Shumkonia mesophila: one gene and its partners. The protein of the gene in region 1 interacts with the protein of each later gene in a pairwise test. Links are inferred from orthologs where the notes say so. Each region holds a gene or a part of one and is shown on either strand. Other genes may lie near its edges.

Region 1 (4,938 bases):
AGGGTAAGGCGGGCCGGGGCGCCGGGCGGCGCCACCGGGGCCGGCGGTGGGCCTCCGGCGCAGCCGGCGACCGTCACGAGAAGGGCGCCCAGAAGCGCCAGACGCAATCCGGTGCTAATCAAGGGTGCCCGTCGCCACCAGGGTCCAGTTGGGATCGCGGGACTTGAGCGCGCGCTCGAAGGTCCAAAAGTCGCTGACCTCGGTGGTGGCCTCGGGATCGCCTTCGATCAGGCGGCCCTCGTGGTCGCGGGTCAGGTTGGTCTGGTCGCTGACGAACTTGACGGTCAGGCGCGCCGTGCGGCCGTCGACGCGGGCCTCGACGATGTCGGAAATCCGAATGGCGGTGACGACGGTTTCAAGCGTTTCGCCCGACTCCTCGCGCTTGGCGATCTCCTCGGCGAAGTTGGCAAAGACATCGCGGCTGAGCAGCGGCTTCAAGGCCTCGGTGTCGCCGGCGGCAAAGGCGCTGATGATCATTTCGAAGGCGGTGCGGGCACCGACCAGGAACTCTTCGATGTCGAAGCCGGGATCGGAGCGACGAAGCCGCGCCAGGCCCGCCTCGATGGGGTCGGTGGGCTCGGTCTCGGCGGCATCCCCGACGGCATCGGGGTTGCCGCGGTCGGGCAGCGCCACTACGTTTTCGTTGTCGGCCTGGCCCCCGGCGGGCGGGGCGAAAGGATCGCGCGGCCGGCCCTTGAAGCCGTCGCGCCGCCCGAGGACGCCGCGCAACCTCAGGACCAGGAAGGCGGCGATCAGGGCGAAAAGGATGATGTCGATGAACTGGAAGCCGTCGCCCATGATTGCCTTCCTGCGTAATCTCCGGCTGGACCGCCGGAGTTCCCTGCGTTAAACACGACCGACCGCTCCAGCCGGGCGACCCCGAGACATAGCCGGCGACTGGCGGCCAACACGAGGGAACGCCTGCTGAACTAGATAATCCGATATTCGCCTAAGGGCAAGCATGGCTCTTGTCATTCTCCTGCTCCTGATCGGGGTGCCGATCGCCGAAATCGCCGTCTTCATCCAGGTCGGCGGTTGGATCGGCTTGGGACCGACCATCGCCGTGGTGGTGCTGACCGCGCTGCTCGGCGCCGCGCTGTTGCGCCAGCAGGGATTCGCCATCTTGATGAGGGTGCGCGAAAGCCTGGCGGCGGGCCGCCTTCCCATGGCCGAGGTATTCGACGGCGTGTGCCTGCTGGTGGCCGGCGCCCTGCTGCTGACCCCCGGTTTCGTCACCGACACCATCGGCTTCCTGCTGTTCGTGCCGCCGGTGCGCGCCGCCGTGCGCCGGTGGCTTGCCGCCTACCTGCTGTCGTCCGGGCGGGTGCACACCGTGTCGGAGGGCCCGCCGCCGCGCCGCGACCCCCCCCGTTCGCCCAGCGGCCCGACGGTCATCGAAGGCGAATACGAGGAAATCGACAGCAGCCGGCCGCCGCCCGACAAGGATGACGCCAACCCCTGGCGCCACGGCGGCCGCTAGGGGCCGTTCGGCCGGCTTTGGCGATTGTCTCGGCCGGAATTCCGTGCTAGCCAGCCCTGCCAACCCATCCATGGAGACCCGCGATGACTTCCAACGGCCCGTCCGACGCCACCCCGACCGACGCCGCCCCGACCGATACCGGTGCCGGCGTTCCGCCCCTGATCGTCAATGGCCAGTACATCAAGGACCTGTCCTTCGAGGTACCGGGAGCGCCCGGCATCTACGGCGAGATGACCACCAAGGAACCGCAGATCTCGGTCAACGTCGAGGTCCAGGCCAAGGCCGCGCAGGAGACGCTTTTCGAGGTGACGCTGCACATCGTCGCCGAATGCAAGGTGGGCGAGGCCGTCGCCTTCGTCTGCGAGCTGGCCTATGCCGGCCTGTTCACCATCGTCGTGCCGCGCGAACATCTGCAGGCCATGCTGCTCATCGAGTGCCCGCGCCTGCTTTTCCCGTTCGCCCGCAACATCATTGCCGACGCCACCCGCGATGGGGCGTTCCCGCCGCTGATGCTCTCGCCGGTCGACTTCGCCGGCATGTACCGCAACAAGATAGCCAGTCTGGAGCAGGCCGCGGCGGGCGCGCCGCAGACGGCCTGAGGGCCTGCCGCCTCAGGACGCCCACAGCGGGTCTTTGAGCTTTTCGAGGAAGCGGGCATGGGCCGCCTCTTCCTCGGGCGTCGGTGCGTGCGGCCTGGGTGGGCGTTGCGGACGCGCCGCCGCCGGCATGCCTGCCGCCGCACTCGCCGCGGCCGCGGTCAAGGCGAGCTTGGTCTGGCGGCCGCCAATCAGTTCCAGGTAGACCTCGGCCAGCAGTCTGGCGTCCTTCAGCGCGCCGTGCAGCGCGCGATCCGAAAGATCGATCTGGAAGCGACGGCACAGCGCGTCGAGGCTGGCCTGGGCGCCCGGATACTTGCGGCGCGCCATGCCGACGGTGTCGACGGCGCGCGCCGCCGGCAGCGCCGGCTTTTCCAGGCGGGCCAGCTCGGCGTTGAGGAATTTGAGGTCGAACTCGGCGTTGTGGATGATCAGCGTGGCGTCGCCGATGAAGTTCAGGAAGTCGGCGGCGATGGCGGCGAACACCGGCTTGTCGGCCAGGAAGTCCGCCGACAGGCCATGCACCGCGAAGGCTTCGGCCGGCATGTCGCGCTCGGGATTGATATAGATCTGCCGGCTGTGGCCGGTCGGCAGGTGGTTGATCAGCTCGACGGCACCGATCTCGACGATACGGTGGCCGGCCGCCGGGTCCAGCCCGGTGGTTTCGGTATCCAGCACGATCTCGCGCATGGGCGCAATCTCCTTCGTCGCCGGCGTCAGGGACAGGCCGCCGCCGGCCACGGCCAGCGGCAGGGGCGCAGGGTTCGCGCCTGGGCGGCGATGCGCATGATGGCGCGCAGCGTTTCGCGCCGCCCCAGGCCCGAGGGTATCAAAAAATCGGCCCGCCGGCGCTTCTCGGCATCGGCCATCTGGCGGGCGCGGATGGCTTCCAGCCTTTGGCGCGTCATGCCGGGACGGGCCAGCACCCGGGCCTCCTGGACGAACGGCGGCGCCATGACCACGGCCACGGCGTCGCAGTTGCCATCCGCTCCCGTTTCGAACAGCAGCGGCACGTCGAGGACCGCCAGTTTGCAACCCCGCCGCGCCTGACGCCTAAGGAAGGCCGCCTGATCGGCCCGCACCGCCGGATGAAGCACGCCCTCGAGCCGTCCGATGGCCGCCGCGTCGTCGAAGACGCGCCGGCCGAGTTCCCGGCGGTCGATGGCGCCCTCGCGAAGCACGCCGGGAAAGGCGGCGGCGACGGCCGCGACCGCCCCGCCCCGCCGTCCCAGCAGCCGATGGACGGCGGCGTCGGCGTCGTGCACCGGGATTCCCAAGCGCCGGAACATGCCGGCGGCCACGGTCTTGCCCATGCCGATCGAACCGGTGAGGCCCAGGATCACCATGGGCCGCCCGTCCTCATCGCCCGGCCGGCGCCAAGCCGGCCAGCACGAATTCGCGCAGCGCCGGGGTGACGTCGGGTTCGACCCCGAACCAGCGGGCGAAGCCCGGCCGGCCCTGGTGCAGCAGCATGCCGAGGCCGTCGACGGTGCGGTTGCCGCGCGCACGAGCCGCCGCCAGCAGCGGCGTTTCGAGCGGCGAATAGACGATGTCGGTGACCACCGCCTCGGGGGCCAGGTGGCGAAGATCGACCTCGAGCGGCGGCTCGCCGGTCATGCCCAGTCCGGTGGTATTGACCAGCAGGCAGGCGCCCTCCATGGCGGCGGCAAGCTTGGACCAGGGCGTCACGGCGAACGGGCCGCCGATGTCGCGAGCCAGGGAATCGGCGCGGCGCACCGTGCGGTTGGCCAGCCGGATCTCGGGCACGCCGGCATCCAGCAGGGCCACGCAAACCGCCCTGGCGGCGCCGCCGGCGCCGATCACCACGGCCGGCCCCTCGGTGGGGCGCCAGTCCGGCAGCCCGTTCTTGAGGTTGGTGATGAACCCGAAGGCATCGGTGTTCTGGCCGTACAGGCTGCCGTCGGGAAGGACGGAGATGGTGTTGGCGGCGCCGATGCGCCGGGCCGTCTCGTCGGCGTCGTCGACGGCGGCCAGCGCCGCCTCCTTGTAGGGGATGGTCACGTTCACCCCGGCGAAGCCCAGCAGCGGCAAGGCGCGAAAGGCGCCGTCGAAGGCGTCGGCAGGCACCGCCAGGGGCACGTAGGCGCCGTTGATGCCGTAGCGGTCGAGCCAGTAGCCGTGCAGGCGCGGCGACAGGGAATGGCCGATCGGCCACCCCATGACGCCGGCAAGCTTGGCCTGACCGTTCGGTATCATCGCTGCATGGTTCCCGCTGCCCCGTCCGCGGCGGCCGACGTGTGGCCGGTCAATCCAGGATCATGCCCTTGCGGCGAAGAAACCGCAGGAGCGGCAGCAAGGGGAGTCCCTGAATGGTGAAGTGATCGCCGTCGATGCGCTCGAACAGCTGGGCGCCCAGGCCCTCCAGCCGGTAGCCGCCGACCGAATCCCACGTTTCCGGACCGGCGGTGTTGAGATAGGTCTCGAGAAACTCCTCGCTGAACGGGCGCATGGTCAGGCGGGCCGTTTCGGCATGGCTCCACAGCAGGTTGCCGTCGCAAACCACACAGACGCCGCTGACCAGGCGATGCGTACGGCCGCCCAGCATCCTCAGGTGGCGCCGCGCTTCGTCGCGGTTGCCCGGCTTGTCGAAGCACTGGCCGGCGTATTCGAGCACCTGGTCGGCACCGATGACCGCCAAGCTTGGCCGCCGGGACGCCACCAAGCTGGCCTTGGCATGGGCCAGGGCGCCGGCCAGTTCGGTGGCGTCGGCGCCGGTGGCCGCCATGTCGGCCTTGATCTGGGTTTCGTCGAGGTTGGGCGGCTCGCACTCGAAAACCACGCCAGCGGCGCGAAGCAGGCGCAAGCGCGCCGCGCTGGCCGAAGCCAGGACCAGACCGGGGA
Region 2 (3,776 bases), on another replicon or contig:
CCAGGGCCGTCCCTACGTGTTGAAGCTGGAAAACGCCGACGACGCGGCGCATGCCTTCAGCGCGCCGGACTTCTTCCAGGCCATCGCCGTCAAGTCACTGACGCCGGCCGAGCCGGCGGCCTCGCCGGGGGCGGCGCTGTCCTCGATCGGGCTGCCGCCCGGCCAGACGCGGGAACTGGCGTTCGTGCCCGTCAAGGACGGCCACTATTCCTTCGCCGACGGCTGGACCGGCCGCCTGCTCGGCGGCATCCTGGGCACCCGCGGGCTGATCGTCATCGAGGCGATCCGCCGGCCCTGAGGCGGTTGCGCATTCGGCCTTGCACGGGGTGCCCCCCCAACTGCTATAGTGCGCCCGGGAGGCTGGCAACGGACGGGCTCCTCGCCAACCCGGTCAGGTCCGGAAGGAAGCAGCCGTAACGAGTTTCGGCCCGGGTCGTTCGTCCAGTCTCCCACCTTTTTTCGCGCGGCTTTTTCCGTTGTCGCGAGCCACAGTCGATCCCGGCACCCGATGGACGATCAGCTGAACCCCGGACAGCCCGCTTCCCCCGCTTCCGCCGCCCCGGCCGCCGCGCAGGCGACGCCCTACCGGGTGCTGGCCCGCAAGTACCGGCCGACCACGTTTTCCGAGCTGATCGGCCAGGAGGCGATGGTCCGCACGCTGACCAACGCCATGAAGACCGGGCGCCTGGCGCATGCCTTCATCCTCACCGGCGTGCGCGGTATCGGCAAGACCACCACGGCCCGCCTGATCGCCCGCGCGCTCAACTGCGTCGGGCCCGACGGCACCGGCGGCCCGACCATCGATCCCTGCGGCGTCTGCGTCCATTGCAAGGCCATCGCCGAGGATCGCCACATGGACGTGATGGAGATGGACGCCGCCAGCCGCACCGGCGTCGACGACATCCGCGAGGTGATCGACGGCGTGCAGTATCGGCCGACCTCGGCGCGCACCAAGGTCTACATCATCGACGAAGTGCACATGCTGTCGAAGAACGCCTTCAACGCGCTGCTGAAGACGCTGGAAGAACCGCCCGCCCACGTCAAGTTCATCTTCGCCACCACCGAGGTGCGCAAGGTGCCGGTGACGGTGCTGTCGCGCTGCCAGCGCTTCGACCTGCGCCGTGTCGATTCCGGCACCCTGGCCGCCCACTTCGCCGGCATCGCCGAAAAGGAGGGCGTGACGGTGGCGCCCGGCGCCCTGCAATTGATCGCGCGCGCCGCCGACGGCAGCGTGCGAGATGGCTTGAGCCTGCTCGACCAGGCCATCGCCCATTGCGCCGGCGCCATCGGCGAGGACGAGGTCAGGACCATGATCGGGCTGGTCGACCGCACCCGCACCTTCGACCTGCTGGAGACGGCGATGCAGGGCGACGCGCGGGCCGGCCTCGACATCCTGGCCGATCTCTATGCCGGCGGCGCCGACCCGGCGGTGATCGTCGAGGACATGCTTGAACTCGTCCACTGGCTGACCCGCGTCAAACTGGTGCCGGCCGCGGCCGACGACCCGGGCATGCCCGAGGCCGAACGGGTGCGCGGCCGCGCCATGGCCGAGACGCTGTCGATGGCGGTGCTGACCCGGGCCTGGCAGATGCTGCTCAAGGGGCTATCCGAGGTGCGCCACGCACCCTCGCCCCTGCAGGCGGCCGAGATGGTGCTGGTGCGCCTGGTCTTCGCCGCCGACCTGCCAAGCCCGGCCGATGCGGTGGCTTCGTTGGCCGGCGGGGGCGCCGCTCCGGCGCGGACCGGCGGCGCGCCGTCCGGTGGCGGTGGCGGCTCTCCCGTGGCAGCGGCTTCGCAGGCGGCGCCGTCGATGCCCTCCGCCTCCGACCGGCCACGCGCCGCGGCGGTGGGGGGGCAGGCCAGCGCCGGACGGGATCCGCTGCCGCAGAGCGTTCTTGCGGCCGACCCCCAGAAGCCCGATCCGGCCACCTTCGCCGACGTCGTCGCGCTGACCCTGGCGGATCGCGAGATGATCCTGCACGCCAACCTGATGTCGAACCTGCACCTGGTGCGGTTCGAGCCGGGGCGCATCGAATTCCGTCCGGGCGAACACGCGCCGGGCGAACTGGCTCACGACCTGTCCCGGTTCCTCAACGCCCGCACGGCCAGGCGCTGGGTGGTCACGGTCTCGCGCGAGGCGGGGCAGCCGACGCTCCGCCAGCAGGAGGAAAAGGCCGAGGCCTCGCGCCGCTCGGAAGCGTCCCAGCATCCGCTGGTTCAGGCGGTCATGGAAACCTTCCCCGGGGCCGAGATCGAGGCGGTGCGCAACATGGGCGGCGCGGTCCCCCGCGGCGGCTTCGAGGCCGCCCTCGACGCCCCGGCCGAGCCGGACGCCGAGGAACCGGACTGATTAGAGCACGAAAGTGTTGTCCGAGGCCCGGCCCCAGGCCTCGAGGAAGCCCACGAGGTGGGGTCGCTCGTCGCCTTCGGCCTTGATCAGCTCCACCAGGTCGGCGACGGCGCGGTTGTAGCCGTCCAGGCCCAGCGTGCCGGTGTGCAGCTGGTGGCGCAAATAGACGAGGTAGGTGTTGAGGACGTCGGTCTCGCAGTAGTCGCGGATCTCCTTGATCCTTCCGCCATCGAAAAGATCGGCCACCCGGCTGCCCTCGATGCCGAACTTGCCGGGGAAGCCCATTACCGCGCACACCTCGTCGAGGCGGATGCGGGCCGAGGCCCCGAAGTCGGAGAGCACCTCCAGCAGGTCGCAATGCCAGTCGCTGGCGTAACGGCTGGTGTAGCTGTTCCACTTGTCGCCGGAGGCGTAAAGGAAGCGCGCCGCGATGCCGTGCTTCATCGCCCGGTATTTCAGCACCGGCAGGTCGAAGGTGCGCCCGTTGAACGACACCAGGCGCGGCTTGTGGCGCTCCACGAACTGGAAGAAGCCGGCGACCAGTTCCTTCTCGTCCGACTTCTCAGTGCCGCCCGAGCGCAACTCCTGGAGATAATAGGTCTCGCCGGCCCCGCTGCGCTCGATCTCGGCGCGCAGGAAGCTGATCGCCACCACCCGGTGGAACGGCTGGCGGGGAAAGGCGTTCCGGCCGTCGGTGATGGCCAGGTGGTAGCGCTCCAGTTCGGCGCGCCTCGCCGCCACGTCGCGATCCTCGAAGCCGGTCAGGTTCCCCACCGCCTCGGTGTCGGGCACGGTTTCGATGTCGAAGACGATGAGGTTCTGGTGCTGCATGACTTGGGTTCCCCGTCCTGTTATACACTGGGCCCGACGCATCGATAGCAGCCGGAGACGACGAATTCATGAAAAACCTCGGCGAGATGATGAGAAAAGCCCAGGAAATGCAGGCGCGCATGGCCGAGCTGCAGGAAAAGCTGGGGCAGATCGAGAAAACCGGCGTGGCCGGCGGCGGCATGGTCGAGGTGACGCTGTCGGGCAAGGCCCAGGCGCGGCGGGTGAAAATCGACCCCTCGCTGTTCGCCAGCCGCGATGTCGAGGTGGTCGAGGACCTGGTGGTCGCCGCCTTCAACGACGCCAAGGCCAAGGTCGAGGCCCACGTCGCCGAAGAGATGGCGCAACTGACCGGCGGTCTGCAATTGCCGCCCGGCTTCCAGCTGCCGTTCTGAGCGGCCGGGCCGCAAGGCGGGGCGAGGGCGGATGGTCACGTCCGACATCGAGCATCTGATCTCCCTGATGGCCAAGCTGCCGGGGTTGGGCCCGCGCTCGGCCCGGCGCGCCGTACTTTACCTGTTGAAGCGGCGCGACGCCCTGATGGGCCCGCTGGCCCAGGCCATGGCCGGCGCCGCCGTCAGCGTCCGGGCCTGTTCCG
Region 3 (4,874 bases), on another replicon or contig:
CGGCATGTCGAGGATATCCTGCGCTTCGGCGCCGACCTCGAGGCCTCGAGCGCGGACCGCGCCGAGGGCCACCTGCTGATCCATTGCCAGATGGGGGTGTCGCGCTCCACGGCGGCGATGCTGTCGCTGCTGGCCCAGGTCTACCCGGACGAGGCGGAGGATCGGCTGTTCGCCCGCCTCAGGGATATCCGCCCGCAGGCGTGGCCCAACTCGGTCATGGTCGGCCATGCCGACGATCTGCTGCGCCGCGGCGGCCGGCTGACGAAGGCACTGGGCCGGCACTATCACCACCAATTGCGGCACGACCCCTCGTTCTTCGAATGGATGACCCGCCTCGGCCGCAGCCGGGAACTGGAGATGGCGGCGCCGTGAGCCGCCGGCGGGGCCGCGCGGCGATCCATTGACATTCGTCCCTTAATGTGATATTATTCCTTTTTTCGTTCTTTGACAGGTAAACATGCTTGTCACCGGAGGGGGCGGAAGATCCCCCTTAACCTTCTGATTCCAAAGCGAAAAACCGTAAAATGACGAGAAATGACGAGGTTTTTTTCGGCGATTCCCTAAGTTTCCGTTCTATTTCAACGCGTTAAGGCATATGAACAAAACCGCATAATCGTCATTTCCATGCTAGAGCGGTTTGCGATCGTACGGAATTGCCAATTCATTTCTCGTCATTCCCGCGAAAGCGGGAATCCAGGCCAAACGGCCGTTCTGGACTCCCGCCTGCGCGGGAGTGACGCAAGAGATGGTTTCGCCTGAACGCAAAATGCTCTAACACGCCGATGGCTTTGACGGCCCCCGCTCAAAGGCCGTCATGCCCACACTCGTTGCACGGCTGTCCGGTTTAAATTTTTCTGCTACCAAGACGAGCTCTTGGGCACCCATGCGCCTCTCAAAATCGTCATGGCCGGACTTGTTCCGGCCATGACGACGTTGGGGAGCGTTGGATGACCGAAGAGCCCGCCCTGAAGGCAGGAAAGCTTTAACCGGACAGCCGTGGGGCAAGCCCGGCCATGACGGACGGAGCGAAGCACCGGAGAGGCGGCGTCACATCTCCTCGGCGGCGAGGACGCCGGGGATTTCCTGGACCGCCCAGATCAGCGAGGGCGACACCTTGTAGCCGCCGGGCAGCGCCACCTCCACCTCGGCCCCCGCCTCCAGCCCGCAGACCAGCTTGACGCGGCCCCGCCCGCGCCCCTGGCCGGAGAGCGTCTCCTTGAGGCGCGGCAGCGGCGAGGCCGAGGCCAGGCGCACCTTCATGCCGGGGCTGGTGCCCGCCGTCGCCTCCTTGAGCGAGGAAATGGCGTGGGTGGTGAAGCGCACCCCTTCGCCCTCGAACTGGGCGGAGGCCTTGATGAGGATCGAGTTGCCGACCTCCAGCAGGTCGCGGGCCGAGGCCAGCACCTCGGAGAACACCGTCACCTCGAACACTCCCGAGGCGTCCGAGCAGGTGACGAAGGCGTAGCGGCTGCCCTTGGCCGAGGTGCGCTCGCGCTTGGCCATCACGGTGCCGGCCAGCGTCACCTGCCCCGAACGGCCGGCCGCCAGGATGTCGGCCGAGCGTTGGGCGCCCACCCGCTCCAGGCTTTTGCCGTAGGAATCGAGCGGATGGGCGGAAAGATAGAAGCCGATGGCGTCGAATTCCTCGCGCAGGCGGTCCATGGCCGTCCAGTCGGGGGTGTCGGGCAGCTTCTCCTCGGCCATCGCCACCGGCGCCGCGCCGCCGCCGAACAGGCCCATCTGGTTGCTGGCCCGCTCGTGCGCCGCCGCGGCGGCCTGGCGCAGCAGGCGGTCGATGCCGTCGAACACCTGGCGGCGATTGCGGTTCAGCGGGTCCAGCGCGCCGGCCCGGGTCAGGTTCTCCATCTGGCGCTTGTTCACCGCGTGGGCGTCGAAGCGGCCGGCGAGGTCGGTCAGGCTCTTGAACGGGCCGCCCTTGCCGCGCTCGGCGACCAGGGCCTGCATCGCCGCCACGCCGACGTTCTTGATGGCCCCCAGCGCATAGCGCACGGCGCCCTGGCCGCCGGCGGCGCCGGGCTCGACGGTGAACTCGGCCTCCGAAATATTGATGTCGGGGGGCAGGAGCGCGATGCCCAGGCGGTTCAACTCCTGGCGATAGCCGGCCAGTTTATCGGTGTTGTGCATGTCGAGCGTCATCGAGGCGGCCATGAACTCGACCGGATGGTTGGCCTTGAGATAGGCGGTCTGGTAGGCGACCAGGGCATAGGCCGCGGCGTGCGACTTGTTGAAGCCGTAGCCGGCGAACTTGGCGACCAGGTCGAAGATGTCGGAGGCCTTGGCCTGGGGCACCTTGCGGGCCACCGCGCCGTCGACGAAGATGGCCCGCTGCTTGTCCATCTCGGCCTTGATCTTCTTGCCCATGGCGCGGCGCAGCAGGTCGGCGCCGCCCAGCGTGTAGCCCGACAGCTCCTGGGCGATCTGCATCACCTGTTCCTGGTAGATGATGATGCCGAAGGTCTCTTTCAGGATGCCTTCCAGCGTCGGGTACAGATAGTCGGGCGCCTCGTCGCCGTGCTTGCGCCGGATGTAGCTGGGGATGTTGTCCATCGGGCCCGGCCGGTAAAGCGCCACGATGGCGATGATGTCCTCGAAGGTGTCGGGCTTCATCTTGCGCAGGATGTCGCGCATGCCCGAGCTTTCCAGCTGGAACACGCCGGTCGTCTCGCCGCGGGCCAGCAGCTCGAAGGTGGCGGCGTCGTCCAGCGGCAGGTGCGAAAGGTTGAGCGAAACCCCGCGCTTGGCCACCAGGTCCACCGCCTTGGCCAGCACGGTCAGGGTCTTCAGGCCCAGGAAGTCGAACTTCACCAGCCCGGCCGATTCGACGTACTTCATGTTGAAGCCGGTGACCGGCATGTCGGAACGCGGATCGCGATAGAGCGGCACCAACTGCTCCAGCGGCCGGTCGCCAATGACGACGCCGGCGGCGTGCGTCGAGGCGTGGCGATAAAGCCCCTCCAGCCGGCGGGCGATGTTGAACAGCCGCTCGACCGCCGGATCCTCGCCGATCATCTGGCGAAGCTGCGGTTCGGCGGCGCGCGCTTCATCGAGCGTCATCGGGTTGGCTGGGTTGTTGGGCACCAGCTTGCAGATGCGGTCGACCTGGGCATAGGGCATCTGCAGCACCCGCCCGACGTCGCGCAGCACGGCCCGGGCCTGCAGCTTGCCGAAGGTGATGATCTGGGCCACCTTGTCGCGGCCGTACTTCTCCTGGACGTGGCGGATCACCTTGTCGCGCTGGTCCTGGCAGAAGTCGATGTCGAAGTCGGGCATCGACACCCGCTCGGGGTTGAGGAAGCGTTCGAACAAAAGCCCGAAGCGCAGCGGGTCGAGGTCGGTGATGGTCAGCGCCCAGGCCACCACCGAGCCGGCGCCCGAGCCGCGGCCGGGGCCGACCGGGATGCCGTGCGCCTTGGCCCACTGGATGAATTCGGCGACGATCAGGAAATAGCCGGTGAAGCCCATCTCCATGATCACGCCCAACTCGTAGCCCATGCGCTCGCGATAGGGCTTGGCCGCCGCCTGGCGCTCCTCCCCGGTCATCTCCGGGCGCAGGACCTGGGCCTCCAGGCGGGCCTCCAGGCCCTCCTTGACCTTGGCGCGCAGGACATCGCGCTCGCTCTGGCCGGGGCCGCAGTCGTAGGGTGGCAGGATGGGGTCGATCTTCTCGACCATGAAGGCGCAGCGCCGGGCGATGACCAGGGTGTTGTCGACGGCCTCGGGAAGGTCGGCGAAGAGCACGCGCATCTCCTCGGCGCTCTTGAAGCCGTGGTCGGGGGTGAGGCGCCGGCGGTCCGTCTCGGACACGTAGGTGCCCCCCGCGATGCAGATCAAGGCGTCGTGCGCCTCGTACATGTCGGGGCCGGAGAAGAACACCTCGTTGGTGGCGACCAGCGGCAGGTCGTGGGCGTAGGCGAGATCGATCAGCGCCGGCTCGACGGCCGCCTCGGCGTCCAGGCCGTGGCGCATCAGCTCGACATACAGGGCGCCGGGGAACGCCGCCTTGAGGCGGGCCAGCAGGGCCTCGGCCTCGTCCGCCTGGCCCTCGGCCAGCAGCCGGCCGACCGGGCCGGCCGGGCCGCCGGTCAGCGCGATCAGCCCCTCGCCGTGGGCCTCCAGCGCCGCCAGCGAGACCTGCGGGTCGGCCTCGGCGTCAGCGTCGAGATAGGCGATCTTGAGCAGGTTCAGGAGGTTGCGGTAACCGGCGTCGTTCCGGGCCAGCAGGACCAGGGGATCGGTGGTGGCGCGAACGCCGCGCGGCCCGTTGCCGGCGGGGGCGCCGCGGAACTTGTCCGCGTCGTCGCGGCCGACGGCCAACTGGCAGCCGAGAATGGGCTGGATGCCGGCCCCGGCGCAGGCGCCCGAGAACTCCATGGCGCCGAACATGTTGTTGGTGTCGGTCATGGCGACCGCCGGCATGCGCCTGTCGCGGGCCAGCTTGACCACGTCGGGGACGCGCATCGCCCCTTCCAGCAGGGAGTACGCGGTATGGACGCGAAGGTGCACGAAATCGGCGTGGGACATGCCGTCAGGATTCCACAGCCGCGCGCCCCTGTCAGCCGGATATGGACGGCCGGGCGGCGTTATCCACAACTAATTGCGGGCAGGCACCCCCTCCCCACCCCTCCCCCATCAAGGGGGAGGGAGAAAGGGGCAAGGCGGCGCCATGGCGTTCCCTCCCCCCTTGCGGGGGAGGGACAGGGAGGGGGGGAATTGCCGCGATCAGACCGCCACCAGAACCCCGTTCTGCAGGCGCACCGTGCGGTCCATGCGGGCCGCCAGTTCGGTGTTGTGGGTGGCGATCAGGAGCGCCAGTCCGGCACCGCGGGCCAGCTTGAGCAGCATGGCGAAAACGT

What was found.
Region 2: the proteins of dnaQ (region 1) and ODR01_RS21315 interact in binary tests that used the Escherichia coli proteins (3 or more experiments, as listed by UniProt). The link is inferred for Shumkonia mesophila from one-to-one orthologs.
Region 3: the proteins of dnaQ (region 1) and dnaE interact in binary tests that used the Escherichia coli proteins (3 or more experiments, as listed by UniProt). The link is inferred for Shumkonia mesophila from one-to-one orthologs.

What each region holds. Positions count from the first base shown.
Region 1 is NZ_JAOTID010000001.1:523,518-528,455, forward strand. Bases 930-3,811 are described here. They hold dnaQ (DNA polymerase III subunit epsilon), read right to left. Parts: upstream 2,767-3,811; coding sequence 2,092-2,766; downstream 930-2,091. Other genes in these bases: ODR01_RS02335 (FxsA family protein), read left to right, coding at 962-1,480; secB (protein-export chaperone SecB), read left to right, coding at 1,564-2,079; coaE (dephospho-CoA kinase), read right to left, coding at 2,793-3,422; ODR01_RS02355 (shikimate dehydrogenase), read right to left, coding at 3,436-3,811. In the rest of the region: mltA (murein transglycosylase A), read right to left, coding at 1-122; ODR01_RS02330 (Tim44/TimA family putative adaptor protein), read right to left, coding at 115-798; more of ODR01_RS02355, read right to left, coding at 3,812-4,290; ODR01_RS02360 (Maf family protein), read right to left, coding at 4,343-4,938. UniProt on the Escherichia coli protein: DNA polymerase III is a complex, multichain enzyme responsible for most of the replicative synthesis in bacteria. The epsilon subunit contain the editing function and is a proofreading 3'-5' exonuclease.
Region 2 is NZ_JAOTID010000016.1:91,531-95,306, reverse strand. What follows is about bases 1-2,929. They hold ODR01_RS21315 (DNA polymerase III subunit gamma/tau), read left to right. Parts: upstream 1-508; coding sequence 509-2,350; downstream 2,351-2,929. Other genes in these bases: ODR01_RS21310 (3'-5' exonuclease), read right to left, coding at 2,351-2,929; ODR01_RS21325 (cupredoxin domain-containing protein), read left to right, coding at 1-298. Also shown: more of ODR01_RS21310, read right to left, coding at 2,930-3,181; ODR01_RS21305 (YbaB/EbfC family nucleoid-associated protein), read left to right, coding at 3,250-3,573; recombination mediator RecR, read left to right, coding at 3,605-3,776. UniProt on the Escherichia coli protein: Part of the beta sliding clamp loading complex, which hydrolyzes ATP to load the beta clamp onto primed DNA to form the DNA replication pre-initiation complex.
Region 3 is NZ_JAOTID010000002.1:130,645-135,518, reverse strand. The notes cover bases 848-4,874. They hold dnaE (DNA polymerase III subunit alpha), read right to left. Parts: upstream 4,543-4,874; coding sequence 1,048-4,542; downstream 848-1,047. In the rest of the region: ODR01_RS04110 (tyrosine phosphatase family protein), read left to right, coding at 1-372. UniProt on the Escherichia coli protein: DNA polymerase III is a complex, multichain enzyme responsible for most of the replicative synthesis in bacteria. This DNA polymerase also exhibits 3' to 5' exonuclease activity. The alpha chain is the DNA polymerase catalytic subunit.